Regions from separate parts of the Mesorhizobium sp. M8A.F.Ca.ET.057.01.1.1 genome, predicted to be linked through region 3. Evidence: predicted binding sites of a transcription regulator. Region 3 holds the regulator's gene; each other region holds the start of a gene.
The links. Region 3 encodes LexA, which represses DNA repair genes until DNA is damaged. Its sites were predicted from a motif close to TGTTCNNNNTGTGTTCNG; they were not measured.
Positions count from the first base shown of each region.

Region 1: a site for LexA is predicted at 1,360-1,377, ahead of parE (DNA topoisomerase IV subunit B). Genes of this name have one in related genera too.
Region 2: a site for LexA is predicted at 2,252-2,269, ahead of EJ077_RS20500 (sel1 repeat family protein). Genes of this name have one in related genera too.
Region 4: a site for LexA is predicted at 2,629-2,646, ahead of EJ077_RS29525 (YifB family Mg chelatase-like AAA ATPase). Genes of this name have one in related genera too.

Region 1 is NZ_CP034454.1:2,976,633-2,980,725, reverse strand. Features, by position in the region: gene EJ077_RS13925 (type II and III secretion system protein family protein) at 1-193, opposite strand, end outside; gene cpaB (Flp pilus assembly protein CpaB) at 284-1,210, opposite strand; gene parE (DNA topoisomerase IV subunit B) at 1,448-3,505, shown strand; gene EJ077_RS13910 (FUSC family protein) at 3,550-4,093, shown strand, end outside.
Region 2 is NZ_CP034454.1:4,276,265-4,280,357, forward strand. Features, by position in the region: gene EJ077_RS20490 (acetyl/propionyl/methylcrotonyl-CoA carboxylase subunit alpha) at 1-235, shown strand, start outside; gene EJ077_RS20495 (branched-chain amino acid ABC transporter substrate-binding protein) at 317-1,438, opposite strand; gene EJ077_RS20500 (sel1 repeat family protein) at 1,863-2,129, opposite strand; gene EJ077_RS20505 (DUF2147 domain-containing protein) at 2,568-2,909, shown strand; gene EJ077_RS20510 (hypothetical protein) at 3,121-3,276, shown strand; gene EJ077_RS20515 (hypothetical protein) at 3,316-3,510, shown strand; gene EJ077_RS20520 (AMP nucleosidase) at 3,627-4,093, shown strand, end outside.
Region 3 is NZ_CP034454.1:3,202,042-3,206,134, reverse strand. Features, by position in the region: gene EJ077_RS14965 (GntR family transcriptional regulator) at 1-628, shown strand, start outside; gene lexA (transcriptional repressor LexA) at 1,040-1,783, shown strand; gene EJ077_RS14955 (ComEC/Rec2 family competence protein) at 1,777-4,093, opposite strand, start outside.
Region 4 is NZ_CP034454.1:6,216,505-6,220,597, forward strand. Features, by position in the region: gene EJ077_RS29520 (malate synthase G) at 1-956, shown strand, start outside; gene EJ077_RS29525 (YifB family Mg chelatase-like AAA ATPase) at 1,005-2,537, opposite strand; gene EJ077_RS29530 (class I SAM-dependent DNA methyltransferase) at 2,765-3,373, opposite strand; gene EJ077_RS29535 (hypothetical protein) at 3,406-3,573, opposite strand; partial or broken gene EJ077_RS29540 (LysR substrate-binding domain-containing protein) at 3,676-4,093, shown strand, end outside.

The DNA of each region.
Region 1 (4,093 bases), 230 kb from region 3:
GATTGACGTTGGCGATCTCCGGATCGCCGATGACGATCTGGTAGAAGGCCGCGCTCGTCATGATCGTCCTGGGTTTGCCCTTGGCGACCTTGATCGACGCATTTCTGGTCGACGAGACATGGACGATGTCATTGTCCGCCTTGGCCGCGCCGGCGAAGGCGAGCATGCCGCTCGCGACCAGTGAAGCCGCCATCGCCAGGGCGCGCACGAAACGCAACCGATCCGTCATTCGATATAGGGTATGCATCACCATGATCCCGTCCCGCCCGGTCCCCACCGGTCTTTACTTCTGATCCCGCGAAGGAACCTTGTATTCCTCGGCCTGCGTGCCGCGTGTCACGATCACCGTCTTGAACTTCGGCTTCTCCGGCTCCTTGACGATGGCATCGAACAGGGAGCCGGCCGCGGCCTGGGCCTTGGAAGCCACGGATCCGCCGAAGGAAGAGATGGTGGTGACGCCGTTCTTGCCGTCGCCGCCTTCGCTGGCGGAGCGCAGCGAAAGCGACAGCGTGCCGACGGTGCGGGCCAGCGCCACTTTCTGCGCGCCGTCGCTCGTCACCTCGATGGTCACGGAATTGGCCACCTGCGGCGTCGTCTGGCGCTCGTCGGCGCCCTGCCCGACGCTCAGCACCTTGGCGTCGGCGACGACGATTTCCGAGGTGATGGTCGAACCGGCCGCGCCTTGCGCGTTCTTGGCGACTTCCTGGATTTCGCCGGCATCGCGGGTCAACACGACATCGACCCGGTCGCCCGGCGTGACGAAGCCACCGACGCCGGCGATCTCGTCGGTGCGGATGGTGACCGCCCGCATTCCGGGCGTCAGCATATTGGACAGCGTAGCGCGGCCGTTCGGTCCCGACAGCTTGGTCAACAGCACCGGCTCGTTGACCTCGATCGCCGACAGCACGACCCGGCCACCCTCGCCGAGCAACCCGTCGATGGTTGCAAAGGCGCCCTGCGGCAGGGAATCCTGCGGCCACGGGATTTCGCTGAGCTTGGTGCGATCGAGCTCCATGCCATAACGCAACGGCGCGGTCGCCACCACGATCGTCTTGAATTCGATCCTGGGGGCGGCCGGAGCGGCGATCGAGGCCGTCTTCTCCTGGGCATCGGCCTTGGCCTGGCTCTTGACCCAGAAATCCGCGGCAAAGATCGAGATCGCGCCGAACACGGCGGCGATGCCGATCATCGTTATGGCCTTGCCCCTCACACCTAAACCCCTGACGCCCGCAGTTTCTTGTTATGTTGGGCTCACGCTAGTCCGCATTGTTAAAGAATCAGGAATCTTGTGCGGTGGCATTCGACCTATTTCCGCCCGCTTGGTTATCGAATGGTTTTAGGGTAAGAGGGGTTAAATCCGCGAACGTAACAGGAACCTCCGTCGCCTGGCGCCGAAAAGCGTGGCAGTATCGACGGGTGATTCGCAGCACCGGACCCTATGGTTGGCATGGACGACAACAACGATCTCTTCGGCAACATGGACAAGCAGCCGCAGCCGGTTCGCACCCCGGCGCGCCCAGCGGATCCGCTGGTGCAAGCGGCCGCCAGGCGCCCGGCCGCGGCCAAGGATGGCAGCGAGGGTTACAGCGCCGCCGACATCGAGGTGCTCGAAGGCCTGGAGCCGGTGCGCCGCCGGCCGGGCATGTATATCGGCGGCACCGACGACAAGGCGATGCACCATCTGTTCGCCGAGGTCATCGACAACTCGATGGACGAAGCGGTTGCCGGCCACGCCACCTTCATCGATGTCGAGCTTTCGGCCGACGGCTATCTCACGGTCACCGACAATGGCCGTGGCATCCCGGTCGATCCGCATCCGAAATTCAAGAAGCCTGCGCTCGAAGTGATCATGACGACGCTGCATTCGGGCGGCAAGTTCGATTCCAAGGTCTATGAGACCTCCGGTGGCCTGCACGGCGTCGGCGTTTCCGTGGTCAACGCCCTGTCGGACCATCTCGAGGTCGAAGTCGCGCGTGGCCGCCAGCTTTATCGCCAACGCTTTTCACGTGGCATTCCGGTAAGCGGTCTGGAGCACCTCGGCGAAGTGCACAACCGCCGCGGCACCAGGACGCGTTTCCATCCCGACGAGCAGATCTTCGGCAAGGGCGCGGCCTTCGAGCCGGCGCGGCTCTACCGCATGACACGCTCGAAGGCCTATCTGTTCGGCGGCGTCGAAATCCGCTGGACCTGCGATCCTTCCCTCATCAAGGAAAAGGATCAGACGCCGGCCAAGGCGGAATTCCATTTTCCCGGTGGCCTCAAGGATTATCTGAAAGCGTCGCTCGGCGACGAATTCCAGGTGACGCGCGAAATCTTCGCCGGCAAGAGCGACAGGCAAGGCGGCCATGGCTCGCTCGAATGGGCAGTCACCTGGTTCGGCGGCGACGGCTTCATCAATTCCTACTGCAACACCATTCCAACCGGTGAAGGCGGCACGCACGAGGCCGGCTTCCGCAACGTGCTGACGCGCGGCCTGCGCGCCTATGCCGACCTCGTCGGCAACAAGCGCGCCTCGATCGTCACTTCGGAAGATGTCATGATCTCGGCCGCCGGCATGCTGTCGGTGTTCATCCGCGAGCCGGAATTCGTCGGCCAGACCAAGGACAGGCTGGCGACGATCGAAGCGATACGCATCGTCGAGACCGCGATCCGCGACCCGTTCGACCATTGGCTGGCCGACAATCCGCAGGAAGCCTCGAAGCTGCTCGACTGGGTGATCGCGCGCGCCGACGAACGGGTGCGCCGCCGCCAGGAAAAAGAGGTGTCGCGCAAGAGCGCGGTGCGCAAGCTGCGCTTGCCGGGCAAGCTCGCCGACTGCACGCAGAACGCGGCGGCAGGTGCCGAACTCTTCATCGTCGAAGGCGATTCGGCCGGTGGCTCGGCCAAGCAGGCGCGCGACCGTGCCAGCCAGGCCGTCTTGCCGCTGCGCGGAAAAATCCTCAACGTCGCCAGCGCCGGCAATGACAAGCTGGCCGCCAACCAGCAGATATCGGACCTGATCCAGGCGCTTGGCTGCGGCACCCGGTCAAAATATCGCGACGAGGATTTGCGCTACGATCGCGTGATCATCATGACCGACGCCGACGTCGACGGCGCCCACATTGCTTCGCTGCTGATCACCTTTTTCTACCAGGAGATGCCGGCACTGGTACGCGGCGGCCATCTCTATCTGGCGGTGCCGCCGCTTTACTCGATCAGGCAAGGCGGCAAGGTCGCCTATGCCCGCGACGACGCGCACAAGGACGAGCTTCTGCGCACCGAATTCACCGGGCGCGGCAAGGTCGAGCTCGGCCGCTTCAAGGGCCTGGGCGAAATGATGGCCTCGCAGCTCAAGGAGACCACCATGGACCCGAGGAAGCGCACGCTGCTCCGGGTCGATGTGATCGACGCCGAGGCGGCGACCAAGGATGCGGTCGATGCACTGATGGGCACCAAGCCAGAAGCCCGCTTCCGCTTCATCCAGGAACGCGCCGAATTCGCCGAGACGGAAGTGCTGGATATCTAGCCGCTGGCGAGCTTAGCTTGCGTCCCTGACATGGAGACCGGCATGTGACCTGGGCGCGGCTGAAAACCTATTTCGAGACGAGCCTGGCCGGCCTGACGCAACCGACGCGCTCGGATTGGATCTTTGCCCTCCGCACCGTTTCCGCCGGCATGATCGCGCTTCTCGTCGCCTATGCGCTGAAGCTCGATCATCCGCAATGGGCGATGATGACGGTGTTCATCGTCGCCCAGCCGGTTGCCGGCATGGTGCTGGCGAAAGGCTTCTACCGGCTGCTCGGCACGCTTGCCGGGGGTGTCGCGGCAATCGGCATCACCACGGCGTTCGGCACCGGCCCCTGGATTCTGGTGACGGCGCTTGCCGTCTGGATTGGCATCTGCACCTTCGTCTCGTCGCTGCTGCGCAATCCCGAAGCCTATGGCGCCGCCCTTGCCGGCTACACCGCCATGATCATCGGCCTGCCCGCTTTCGGACAACCGCATCTCGTCGTTGACCTAGCGGTCGCGCGTTGTGCCGAGATCGTGCTCGGCATCGTCTGCGCCGGCCTCACCAGCCGGCTGATCCTACCCAAACTGGCCAGCGACGCCATCA
Region 2 (4,093 bases), 1.1 Mb from region 3:
GCGCGCGCCGATGCCGGGTCTCGTCAAGCTTGTGCGCGTGGCGAAAGGGGACGCCGTGACCAAGGGGCAAATTCTGCTGATCCTCGAAGCGATGAAGATGGAGCACACCATCGCCGCCCCGCATGACGGTGTGATCGCCGAGATCGCCGGGGAAGGGTCACAGGTCACCGACGGGGCGGTGCTGGTGCGGTTCATCGAGGACCAGAGCGCGTCGACCGCCACCACCGGCCGATAGACGGAGCGCATCGCGGACCGCAAACAGAAATGGCCGGGACGAACCCGGCCATTTCCTTGGACTATCCGATCGTCGGAGCGATTACTGCGCGATCGGGGCGTACTTGCCGTCATGCCACTGGTTGATGTCGTAGCTGGCATTCTTGAGGTCGCCCTTCTCGTCGAAGGTGACGTCGCCGACAACGGTGCTGATCGGCGTGCCGTTCTTCAACGCTTCGGCAACCTTGGCCGGATCGTCGCTGCCGGCACGCTTGATGCCTTCGGCGAAAGCCTGGACCACGGCGTAGGAAAACAGCGTGAAACCTTCCGGCACGAAGCCGCCGGCCTTGATCTTCTCGACGGCCGCCTTGGCTTCCGGCTTTGCCTGCGGATCCGACGGGAACACGAACATGGTGCCTTCGCCGGCCGGGCCGGCAACCTGCCAGAACTCCGGCGAGGCGATCGAGTCCGGCATGATCAGCTGGAACTTCAGGTTCTGTTCGGCCGACTGACGCAGGATCAGGCCAGCCTCAGGATGGTAGCCGCCGAAATAGACGACATCGGCCTTGAGATCCTTCAGCTTGGTGACAAGCGCCGAATAGTCCTTCTCGCCGGGGTTGATGGCGTCATAGTAGACTTCCTTGAGGCCACCGGTATTCATGGTTGCCCTGACGGCGTCAGCCACGCCCTGACCGTAGGCGCTCTTGTCGTGCAGGATGACCACATTCTTGCCGGCATACTTCTTGGCAATCCACGGGCCGATGAAGGCGCCCTGTGCGTCGTCACGCGTATAGAGGCGCATGATCGTCGGCCAGCCGGACTTGGCCGCAGCGTCGGTCAGCACCGGGTTCGAAGACGCCGGGCTCATCATCAGCGCACCGGCTTCGGCATAGACGGCCGAGGCCGGAATGCTCGAACCCGAGCAGGCATGACCGTCGATGAACTTGACGCCGTTGGCAATGATGCGGTTGGCGACCGAAACGGCCTGCTTGGGGTCGCACTGGTCGTCCTCGATGTCGAGCTTGATCATCGAGCCGTTGACGCCGCCCGCGGCATTGATGGCATCGGCCGCGGCCTTTGCGCCCTGTTTGAACTGATCGCCGATGGTCGCGAGCTGTCCGGTCATCGGGCCAACCACCGAGACGGTGATGTCGTCGGCGAACGCGACGGGCGCGCTCATCATCAGGCCGAAAATGGCCGCGCTCAAAATACCCATTTTTTTCATGACAATAGAACTCCTCCACTCACGCGCGGCCGCCCCGGCCGCGCTTCTTCCAGAGAGGCGGGACAATTTCATCCTTCACCGGGCCTGTCTAGGCGCATTGGCGCCGCTCGATTGGGCCTGCGCGGTCTCATCCACGCAAAAAGCCACGCCAGCCTTGTTCCGGCTGGTCGTGGCTTTTTGCCTGTCAGGCTGTTTCCCCGGCGCCCCCGCGCTGTGACCCAACCCACCTTCCCTGTCTTCCTGTTGGCCATGATGTTGCCGAAGCCCCGATTCAACTTCGGGATCATGGTCGCGCGGCTTGGACCTGTCGGCCTGCCGCATTCTTTTGTTGTTGGCCGGTGGCCTGGCTGTCTGCGCAGCCTTGTCCCTGTTGGCGCGACCGTCTTTTAGCGGTCTTGGCCGGAGCGTCCCCGTCTGGCGGAACTCAGTGCATGGTCATCCATTCGCGGGCTTCGCGCAGCGCCTTGGCGATCTCGACCTTCGACATGGCCGCCGAGAGTTCCGAGCGCAGTTCCGCGGCGCGGGCCGAACCCTTGATGGCGGCGATGTTGAACCATTTGTGGGCGGCAACGACATCGGTCTCGCAATCGCGGCCGGTCGCATACATCATGCCCAGTTCGAAAAGAATGTCGGCCTGGGCAGTTGCCCCCATGGCGCCGAAGCCTGCTTCAAGCATTTCAAAACGTGCCATTTTAGTCCCCTGTCTGGCTCCCGAGAGCTGCCTCCGTTTGTCTTGTCCGGGGCGCTCTTTCGATGCTTTCGAGAATGCCGCGCAGGCTTGAATCCGTCGTTAAATGGCGTGCTTAATTTGAGGAAAACAAAGCTAAAACAAGAGGTAAACACAGAAATTCGTTAAGGATACGAACCCAGCAATTCGGCTGGTTTTCGCCAAATTTGACGAAAATTTTCGGGGCCGCGATCAACACTCCGCTAACCACGGGAAACAAACACGACGGGGCGATCGTTTTCATTTCCGTCCCGGCAGGGTGAATTCAGGCGCTTTCAAAATGCCGAAGTCTTCCGTTGCGGCACCGCTTTTGTTTTGACGGAAGCTGGACTAGCTTACGTTTGCGTAAGCGGCAGTCCGGCGAGGCGGAGCATCCGGCCGGCCATCCAAACGGAGGAAGACATGTTTCGAAAAGTGAGCCTGGCCCTGGCGGCCACTTTGATGCTGAGCGGCGCGGCATGGGCCGATCCGATCGAGGGCAACTGGAAAACGCAGGCAGGCGACACCGCGGCCATTTCAGGCGGCGGTTCATTCTCCATCACGCTCAAGTCCGGTAAATATGCCGGCAAGACCATCGGCTCGCTCAAGGCGGCCGGCGACAACAAATATACCGGCAACATCACCGATCCGGCAAACGACAAGACCTATTCCGGCAAGGCGACATTGTCGGGTACCTCGCTCAAGATGAGCGGTTGCGTGCTCGGCGGACTGATCTGCAAGAGCCAGACCTGGCACAAGCTCTAAGCGTCCATCTCCTTGTGATCTCAAAACGGGGCCCGGCGGGTCCCGTTTTCGTTTTATCGACGCGCAGACCGTGGCCCTCGATGGCCGTACAGGCCGGCGACAGCCTGATCAGAGCCCGTCAATCAATTTGAACCGCAGATGAACGCCGGCATCAGAGCCGGTTCAGAGGCGTCAGGGCATTCTCCTGCGTGTTGAAGGAGACACGGACCCAATGCTTGCTCGCCGCTTCACCATCGTCTGCCTGCTGATGAGCCTGTTTGGGATGTTCTTCGCCATCCTTGTCGCCGAAGCGGCCCGTTCCCCCCGCTCCTGGGACGAAGCCGCCAGAATGTGCCACCTCGCTTGCCCGACCAGCCTTCGCCACTGAAACAGAGAACCAGACCTCGAAAAGAAAAGCACAGACATCATGAACCGCATCGCCGCCAATCTCGCCAAGACCCTCCGGCTCCTGCCGCGGGCGGCGCTTATTCTGGTGCTCCTGGCTGCTCCGGTCCTGGCGGTGCCGATGATGCGCGCCGATGCCGGCTCGACCATCGAGGCGCCGGCGCTCCGAAAGTCCGGCGTCGGGTTCGTGCTGCTGGTCAGCCTGCAGCGGGGTTGAAGAAAAATGGCGCTTTGAGCGCCTTCGGCGGCGAGCCCCCTCCCAACCGCCCGTCCAAGTCTCTATATTGAGCCATGGAAAAGCGAATCTACCCCCAAGCCATCGAATCAGTCGTCATGCCCGAGCCTTTTGGCCGGCAAAGCTTCGACAATGCCGAAAAGGCCGTTGCCGCACTGCAGGTGCTTTACAACCGCAACACCAAGTTCCTTCGCGATTCCTTCGCAGCCCTTGCCGCCGGCGGCGACAGCAGCAAGCGCTACCGGGCCTTCTACCCCGAGATCGGCGTCACCACGAGTTCGTTCACCCAGGTCGACTCGCGCCAGGCCTATGGCCACATGCCGACGCCCGGCCATTTCGCCACCACGGTGACCCAGCCGGACCTGTTCGAGACCTACCTCATCGAGCAGCTTCGGCTGATCATGCGCAATCACGGCGTGTCGGTGACCGTCTCGGAATCGACCACGCCGATCCCCCTGCATTTCGCTTTCCTGGAAGGCACCTATGTCGACGGCGCCGCTGCCGAGCGCATCAAGCGGCCGATCCGCGACCTGTTCGACGTGCCGGATCTCGACGGCACCGACGA
Region 3 (4,093 bases):
CGAAGCCTTGTCGCGGCTCGAGGCCGAACGCCTGGTCACCGCCATCAGCAACCGCGGTTTTACCGTGGCTCCGGTGTCGCGAGCCGAACTGGAGGACCTGGCGCGCGCCAGGATGGTGGTCGAGATCCCGCTGTTCCTCGAATCGATGGAGAAAGGCGGCAAGGAGTGGGAGGATGCCGTGGTCACCGCCCACTACCGGCTCTCCCGTTGCAAGACCGCGGTCGACGATCCCTCGGATGCGGCCGTCGACAAATGGGACGAGAATCACGAGGCTTTCCATGCGGCGTTGCTGAGCGCCGCCACATGCGATTGGCTGCTGCGTTTCCGCTCGACGATCTCGGATCAACTGCGGCGGCATCATCGTTTTCTTGGTCTGGCGCCGACATTGCGGGCCGCGGCCGGCCTCAAGGATGGCTACGAAGAGGCGATGGAGGCACTGCGCGAAGCGATTGCGATCGAACATCATACCGCGATTATGGAAGCGGCACTCGATCGTGACGTCGAGCGGGCCAAGGCACTGATGGCGGCCCATATCGGCTACACCCTGCACGTCTATGTCCACAGCGAAGACAGCGGCGCTACCAAATACGCCGCCCGCGCCGGCAGCTTGAAAGCGGGTTCGGGATGACTTCGGCGCTTCCGCGACACCTATTCGCACGCGCTGGTCGCAGGGGGCCGGACGCCTGGGTCCATCGCAGCCCCGAGGCCACCAGTCGTTGGCGTTTTGGTTTCGTTTCGTTCCGCGAGTAGCGGACCGATAAACTATACGATCCGACCGGCAAAAGCCTTCCGAAATGGCTGATGCCAAGTCTGGGCAGAGGATGGGCCACAGCCTATTAACCATAACGATTTCAATGAGCCTGCCGATGGCGGAAAAGGTCGGTTTCGGCGCGCGGTCACGGACAAAAAACTTCAGACGCCTTAACAACTTCATTAAACTTTAAACGGTTGCGGAACACAACTGGAACAGATAGTGTTTGTTCTGGGTTTGTTTTTTCGATTCCGGTTCAGACCTTCGTTCAATGCCTTGGGGGCCGCCATGCTGACACGCAAGCAACATGAACTGCTGATGTTTATCCACGAACGGCTCAAGGAAAGCGGGATACCGCCCTCCTTCGACGAGATGAAGGAAGCGCTCGATCTTGCCTCCAAATCCGGGATTCATCGCCTGATCACGGCGCTGGAGGAACGCGGCTTCATTCGCCGGCTACCCAATCGGGCGCGTGCGCTGGAAGTGCTGCGGCTTCCGGATTCGATCGCGCCCGGCCTGAACGCGGCGAAGAAATTCTCGCCAAGCGTCATCCAGGGCAGCCTTGGTCAAAACAATCTTGGCCGCCAGCTCAAGCCCGTGACGGCCCCTTCGCGCCTGCCTGCCGCCGGCAATGACGACGATGCGGTTTCAGCCGTGTCCATCCCGGTCATGGGCCGTATCGCCGCCGGTGTGCCGATCGATGCCATCCAGCATCAGACCCATTCGATCTCGGTGCCGCCGGATATGATCATGGGCGGCGAGCACTATGCGCTGGAGGTCAAGGGCGACTCGATGATCGAGGCCGGTATCTTCGACGGCGACACGGTCATCATCCGCAATGCCGATACGGCAAGTCCGGGCGAAATCATCGTGGCGCTGGTCGACGAGGAGGAAGCGACGCTGAAGCGGTTCCGCCGTAAAGGCGCCTCGATCGCGCTCGAAGCCGCCAATCCCGCCTATGAAACGCGCATTTTCGGGCCGGACCGGGTCAAGGTACAAGGCAAGCTTGTCGGGCTGATCAGGCGCTACTGAGACGGTTTGCCATCGGACTTGTCGGGCTTTTTATAGGGCGGCAGCCCCCTCGCCTCGCGTGAGAATTTTCGCTGCTCGTGCCAGGGCCGGTATGGTCCCTCGACAGCGAATTCGATCGCAGCCGGAGTTGTAGCCGACTGGGGATCGAAGAAGACGGCAGCACTTCCCTTGCGGGCGAGTTGCCGTTTCGTGACGACGAGAACCAGCGGATTGTGGCAGGCGTCATAGGCGGTCGCATCATTGACGACGATCAGGTCGGCGAAAGCGCAGGCTTTCCAGGTGTTCTTGCGATCCTCGACATAGGCTACGATCGCGCCGGAAGGGTGCCTGGCAAGGCAAAGGCCTTCGCGGCAATAGAACGGCGATCCCTGCGGCAGGTCGGTGGGAGCGGCAATATCGAATTGCCCGTCCGCCTTGTCGAACATTTCCGGTTTGACGATTGTTTCGGAGATCAGAGCGCGTTTCCAGTTGTCGGCTGCGAATTCGTTCGGACGTTCCCGGTTGACGGCCAGTTCGCCATTGCCGATCGGCAGGGCGACCAGCCGCGCGTCTTCCGAGATCAGCACATCGGGCGTGCGTATGTCCGACACAGTCAACAGACCGGCAAGTGCGAATGGCAGCGCCGCGAGCCGCAGCCAGGTCGTCGCCATCGTCGCGATGACCAGCGCGACGGCCACCAGCAGCACGGATTGCTGCGAGATCAGCCCTACCCCATCGATTGGCGAGCGCTCCGATATCCATGACGATACGGCGATCATCGCTGTCAGGCCTTTACCCATCACGTAGAGAAACGGACCGTCGGCACCGAAGGGCATCGCCAGCGAACTGAGGACCGCAAAAGGCATGACGACCAGCGACACGATCGGCATGACGGCCAGATTGGCGAACAGGCTGAGCGGCGACACCCGCTGGAAATGCCAGATGGCGAACAGCGCCGTCGCGCTACCGGCGATGATGGACGTCATGGCCAATCCACCTGTCGCCAGCAGGAATTTTCGCATCAGGAACCCGGGAAGGGATCGCTTCGGCGGCGGTGGCTTCGTCTTGCCCGCATGGTGGTCCGCCCAGCCGGCATAGGCGCCAACCAGGGCCGCTGTTGCCGCGAACGACATCTGGAAGCTCGGGCCGACGACCTCGTGCGGGGAAACCAGGATGACGGCGATCGCCGAGATCGCCAGGTTGCGCATGGTGAGCGCCGCGCGATCGAACAAGACGGCGATCAGCATCACCGCCAACATGATGAAGCTGCGTTCTGCCGCTACGACGACCCCGGAAATGACGAGATAGGCGGCGATCGAGAAAAGTGCGGCGGCGGCAGCATATTTCTTCACCGGCCGGCGCGCGGAAAAGTCTGGAAACAGCGCGAAGGCACCGCGCAGCAGACCCATGATGGTGCCGGCGACCAGCGCCATATGCAATCCGGAAATCGAGATGATGTGATAGATGCCGGTACGCCGCATCGCTTCGTTGATTTCATCGGGAATGCCGGCGCGCACGCCGACGATCAGCGCCGCCGCGATCTCGCCTTCGGCGCCACCAATGCTGCCCCTGATGTGGTCGGCGATGGCTTCGCGGGCATTTTCGATGCCTGAAAAAAGGCGTGCCGACAGCGGCATCTCACCATCGTCGGTAGCGACAACCGTTGGATTACCGAGAAAGAAGCCGCTGCCGCCGATGCCTGCGAAATAGCTGTCGAAGGAGAAGTCGTAGCTGTCCGGCCGCACCGGACCGGTCGGCGGCAGCAGTTTGGCGTAGCCTGTGATAAGCGAGCCAGCGGTCATTTCCGGCGGTATCTTGCGTGCCGAAAGCCGGACCCTTTCCGGCGCATAGCGCAATTTCGGCCGGGCGGTCGAAATCACGTCCATGGTCAACCGGATGCGGCCGCTCTCCATCTCCTCGAGCGAGACCACGCGGCCGGTCAATTGAGTCGAGATTTCCGAACCCAGCATCCGGGTTCCTGCTCGCCATGTTTCGACCTTCGCCGCGAGCAGGCCCAACGCGCACAACAGCACTGCCATGAAACACAGATGGGTTTTCGGCCAGGAGCGCGAGACGAACGCACAGGTCGCCGCCAGCACCATGACCGCGACGGGCTTTGCAAAATCGGGCTCGGTCGCCAGCGAAAAGTAGCCGATCGCCCCGACGGCCAGGCAGACCGGCACCAGCAGGAAGGCGATGCCCCGGTCGAGTTCCAGCTCCGCCGCCTTGGCCAAGCCGTGGCGCAGGCGAGGCAAGGATACCAGGCCCATTTGCCGGCGCACGCGGACAATACTGCGTGCAGCAGGAGACGGAGTTGGCGCTGGCAAGCCA
Region 4 (4,093 bases), 3.0 Mb from region 3:
TGGAGATCTTCCACCGTGTCGAAGCGCTGCTCGGCATGGCCCAGAACACCATCAAGATGGGCATCATGGACGAGGAGCGGCGCACCACCATCAATCTCAAGGAAGCGATCCGCGCGGCACGCGAGCGTGTGGTGTTCATCAACACCGGCTTCCTCGACCGCACCGGCGACGAGATCCACACCTCGATGGAAGCCGGCCCGATGATCCGCAAGGGCGACATGAAGCAGGCCGCCTGGATTTCCGCCTACGAGGCCTGGAATGTCGACACCGGGCTCGAATGCGGACTCGCCGGTCATGCCCAGATCGGCAAGGGCATGTGGGCGATGCCGGACCTGATGGCCGCCATGCTGGAACAGAAGATCGCCCACCCCAGGGCCGGCGCCAACACCGCCTGGGTGCCGTCGCCGACGGCGGCGACGCTGCACGCCACGCACTATCACAAGGTCGATGTGCATGCCGTCCAGGCGGCGCTGAAGAGCCGGCCGAAGGCGAAACTCGACGACATCCTGTCGGTGCCGGTGGCGGTGCGGCCAAACTGGACGCCCGACGAGATCCAGCGCGAACTCGACAACAATTCGCAAGGCATCCTGGGCTATGTCGTGCGCTGGATCGACCAGGGCGTCGGCTGCTCGAAAGTGCCTGACATCAACGATGTCGGCCTGATGGAAGACCGCGCCACGCTGCGCATCTCCTCGCAGCACATCGCCAACTGGCTGCGCCACAAGGTCTGCTCGGAAATCCAGGTCAGGGATTCATTGCAGCGCATGGCCGCCATCGTCGATCTGCAGAATGTCGGCGATCCGCTCTACCAGCCGATGGCGCCGGATTTCGACAATTCCATCGCCTTCCAGGCCGCCTGCGACCTGGTGTTCAAGGGAACCAGCCAGCCGAACGGCTATACGGAGCCGGTGTTGCATAGGCGGCGGCTGGAGCTGAAGGCGCGCGCATCGGCCTGAAGGATCGTCTGGCGCAGCGTCCCCCCGCTCCCTTGAGGGGAGGAAAGCTCACGCCGCCTGCGCCACGCGCTCCGCACTCATGCGATAGGAAATCGCCTCGGCCAGATGGATGCGGCCAACGGTCTCGCTGGCGTCGAGATCGGCGAGCGTGCGCGCCACTTTCAACACCCGGTGGTAGGCCCGTGCGGAAAAAGCGAGTTTTTCGCTGGCGTCCTTGAGCAGGGACAGGCCGGCGGCATCGGGCATGGCGATCGCCTCGATGACAGCCGGCGCGCAATGCGCGTTGGTAGTGGCGCTGTTGACGCCGAGCCGTTCGAAGCGCTCGCGCTGGAGCGTGCGCGCGCGGCCGACGCGGAGTAAAACGTCAGCACTCTTCTCCGCCCGGTCGGGCCGGATCAGGTCGCTGGCCGAGACCGCCGGCACTTCGATCCTGAGATCGATGCGGTCGAGCAGCGGTCCTGAGATGCGCGCTTGATAGTCGGTGCGGCAACGCTCGCCGCGTATGCAACGATAACCCGGCTCGCCGGCCATGCCGCAGCGGCACGGGTTCATCGCCGCCACCAGCTGGATGCGCGCCGGATAGGTGACGCGGTGGTTGGCACGCGCGATCATGCAGTCGCCGGTCTCCAGCGGCTGGCGCAGCGCATCGAGCGTCTGCGGCGTGAATTCGGGGAACTCGTCGAGGAACAGCACGCCGTGATGCGCCAGCGATACTTCGCCCGGCCGGGCGCGCATGCCGCCGCCGACCATCGCCGCCATCGAGGCCGAATGGTGCGGCGCGCGGAATGGCCGGCGGTCGGTCAGCTTGCCTTCGCCGAGCTCGCCGGCCACCGAGGCTATCATCGAGACCTCCAGGAGCTCCTTCGGCGCCAGCGGCGGCAGGATCGACGGCAGCCGTTGCGCCAGCATCGATTTTCCAGAGCCGGGCGGACCGACCATCAGCAGGTTGTGGCCACCGGCGGCGGCCACTTCCAGCGCCCGTTTGGCCGTCTCCTGGCCCTTGATGTCGGCGAGGTCGGGCAGGTCGCGCGGCGCGGCGCGGATGCCGGCCTCGGGCCGCGACAGCACCTGCGTGCCGCGAAAGTGATTGGCGACGGCAATCAGGCTGCGAGGCGCCAATATATCGAAATCGGCGCCGGCCCAGGCTGCTTCCGGCCCGCAGGCGAACGGGCAGATTAAGCCCTTGCCCTCCGCATTGGCGCCAATCGCCGCCGGCAGCGCGCCGGCCACGGCGGTAATCGTGCCGTCGAGCGACAATTCGCCGAGGACGACATAGCCGGCCAGCATGTCGCCAGGAATGGCGCCAAGGGCGGCCATCAGGCCAAGCGCGATCGGCAGATCGTAGTGGCTGCCTTCCTTCGGCAGATCGGCCGGCGCCAGGTTAACGGTGACCTTTTTCGATGGCATCGACAGGCCCGACGCGTGCAGCGCCGCCTGCACCCGCTCTCGGCTCTCGGCCACCGCCTTGTCGGGCAGGCCGACGATCTGGATGCCGACCTTGCCGGGCGCGATCATCACCTGCACGTCGACCGGCACGGCCTCGATGCCCTGGAAAGCGACCGTACGAACCCGCGCCACCATTTTTTTGCCCCCGATGCCGTCTTTCCTCAGCCTTTGTGAACAGGCCGCGAGGGACGTCAACGCAAGACAACCACAGATTTCAGACCAAGGCAAGAACAATACAGGAACAAAGAGAGGCGTGCCCATACCGTCGATTGAGCTCGCGGCTGCCTGCAAGGCGCCTCACCGTGCGCGTGACGATGCGAGCCGCGCAGGACGGGGGCGAAGGTTCCCGGAGTCTGTGCAGATCACGACGACCTCACCGCCAGAAAAGTGTTCCATCCCCGCTCCTTCCTGCCGACGCGGAAGCTGTGGCTGAGAACCTCCATGCCGGCGGCCTCGATGCGCGCCGCGAAGGCGTCCTTGCGCCAGTCGACTGTATGATATCTGCCGCCCGTTTCGCCGTCGCCGTCGCGCATCGAGACGACAAAGGCACCGCCGGGCCGCAACGCCCGCGCGATCTTCTCTAGAATCGGGTCGATCTGGTCGCGAGGCACATGGATCAGCACGGCAAGCGCCACCACCGCGTCATAGGGACCGCCAAGCTCGTCTGTGATCACGTCGAGCAGTTCGCCTGTCTTGCCGCGTGCTGCCTGCAGTTCGAGAAAGCGCCGCGTCGCGTCGGTCCGCCGGACCTCGACACCAAGGCCCTCCAGGAAGTCCGCATCGCGGCCTGGTCCGGACCCGATCTCCAGGATTTGGCCGCCCGGCCCGGCGACCGCCGCGGCGCGCCTGAGCGCGGCCTGGTCATTCGGATGGGGGACATGTCCGACAATCTCTTCATAACGGACCGCGTAGTCCTCATACGACTCGATCGTTCGCCGGCTCTGCGCCAGGGCTTTCGCGGGTACGGTCATTGTTCTCTCCTGTCTCCCTCCGCCAATCGTGCCTAGCGGATACTGCCATAAGGCGGGTGGCCGTCGAGCAGGCCGATGTCGCGCTTGAAGTGGTCGGACAGTGCGCGCTGGTCGAGCAGGCGGCGCGACCGCGATCGGAAGGGAGCGACGAAGAGGTCTAGGATCGGATGACGGACTGTGACGCGCGTGGAGGTGTTCATGCCATGTCCTTTCGGGTTCGGTTGATGGTTTGAGTGTGCGCTTGCCGGCACTTGGTTTCCAATCGAACGTCGCGTATCATGCATCAACAGGATTGATGTGTGATGAGCTGGGACCTGCCGCCTTTGGGCGCCATCAGGGTGTTTGAAGCCGCATCGCGGCTAGGCAGCTTCACCAAGGCGGCCGAGGAACTCGGCATGACCCAGTCGGCGGCGAGCTATCAGATCAAGGTGCTGGAAGAACGCGCAGGAACGCCTGCTTTTCATAAGAAAAACAAGGCAGATAGAGCTAACCGAGGCCGGCGAGCAACTGGCGCCGCACGCCACTGGCGCCTTCTCGGCCCTGGCCGATGCCTGGCTGGCGACCAAGGGCGGCGCCACCGGTGTGCTCTCCGTCACCACGGTCCAGACCTTCGCATCGACCTGGCTGGCCGTGCGCCTTGGAGCATTCCAGCTGATGCATCCGGACCTCGCGGTGAAGGTCGACACATCGTCCCGGCTGGCCGATTTCGCTCGCGACGGC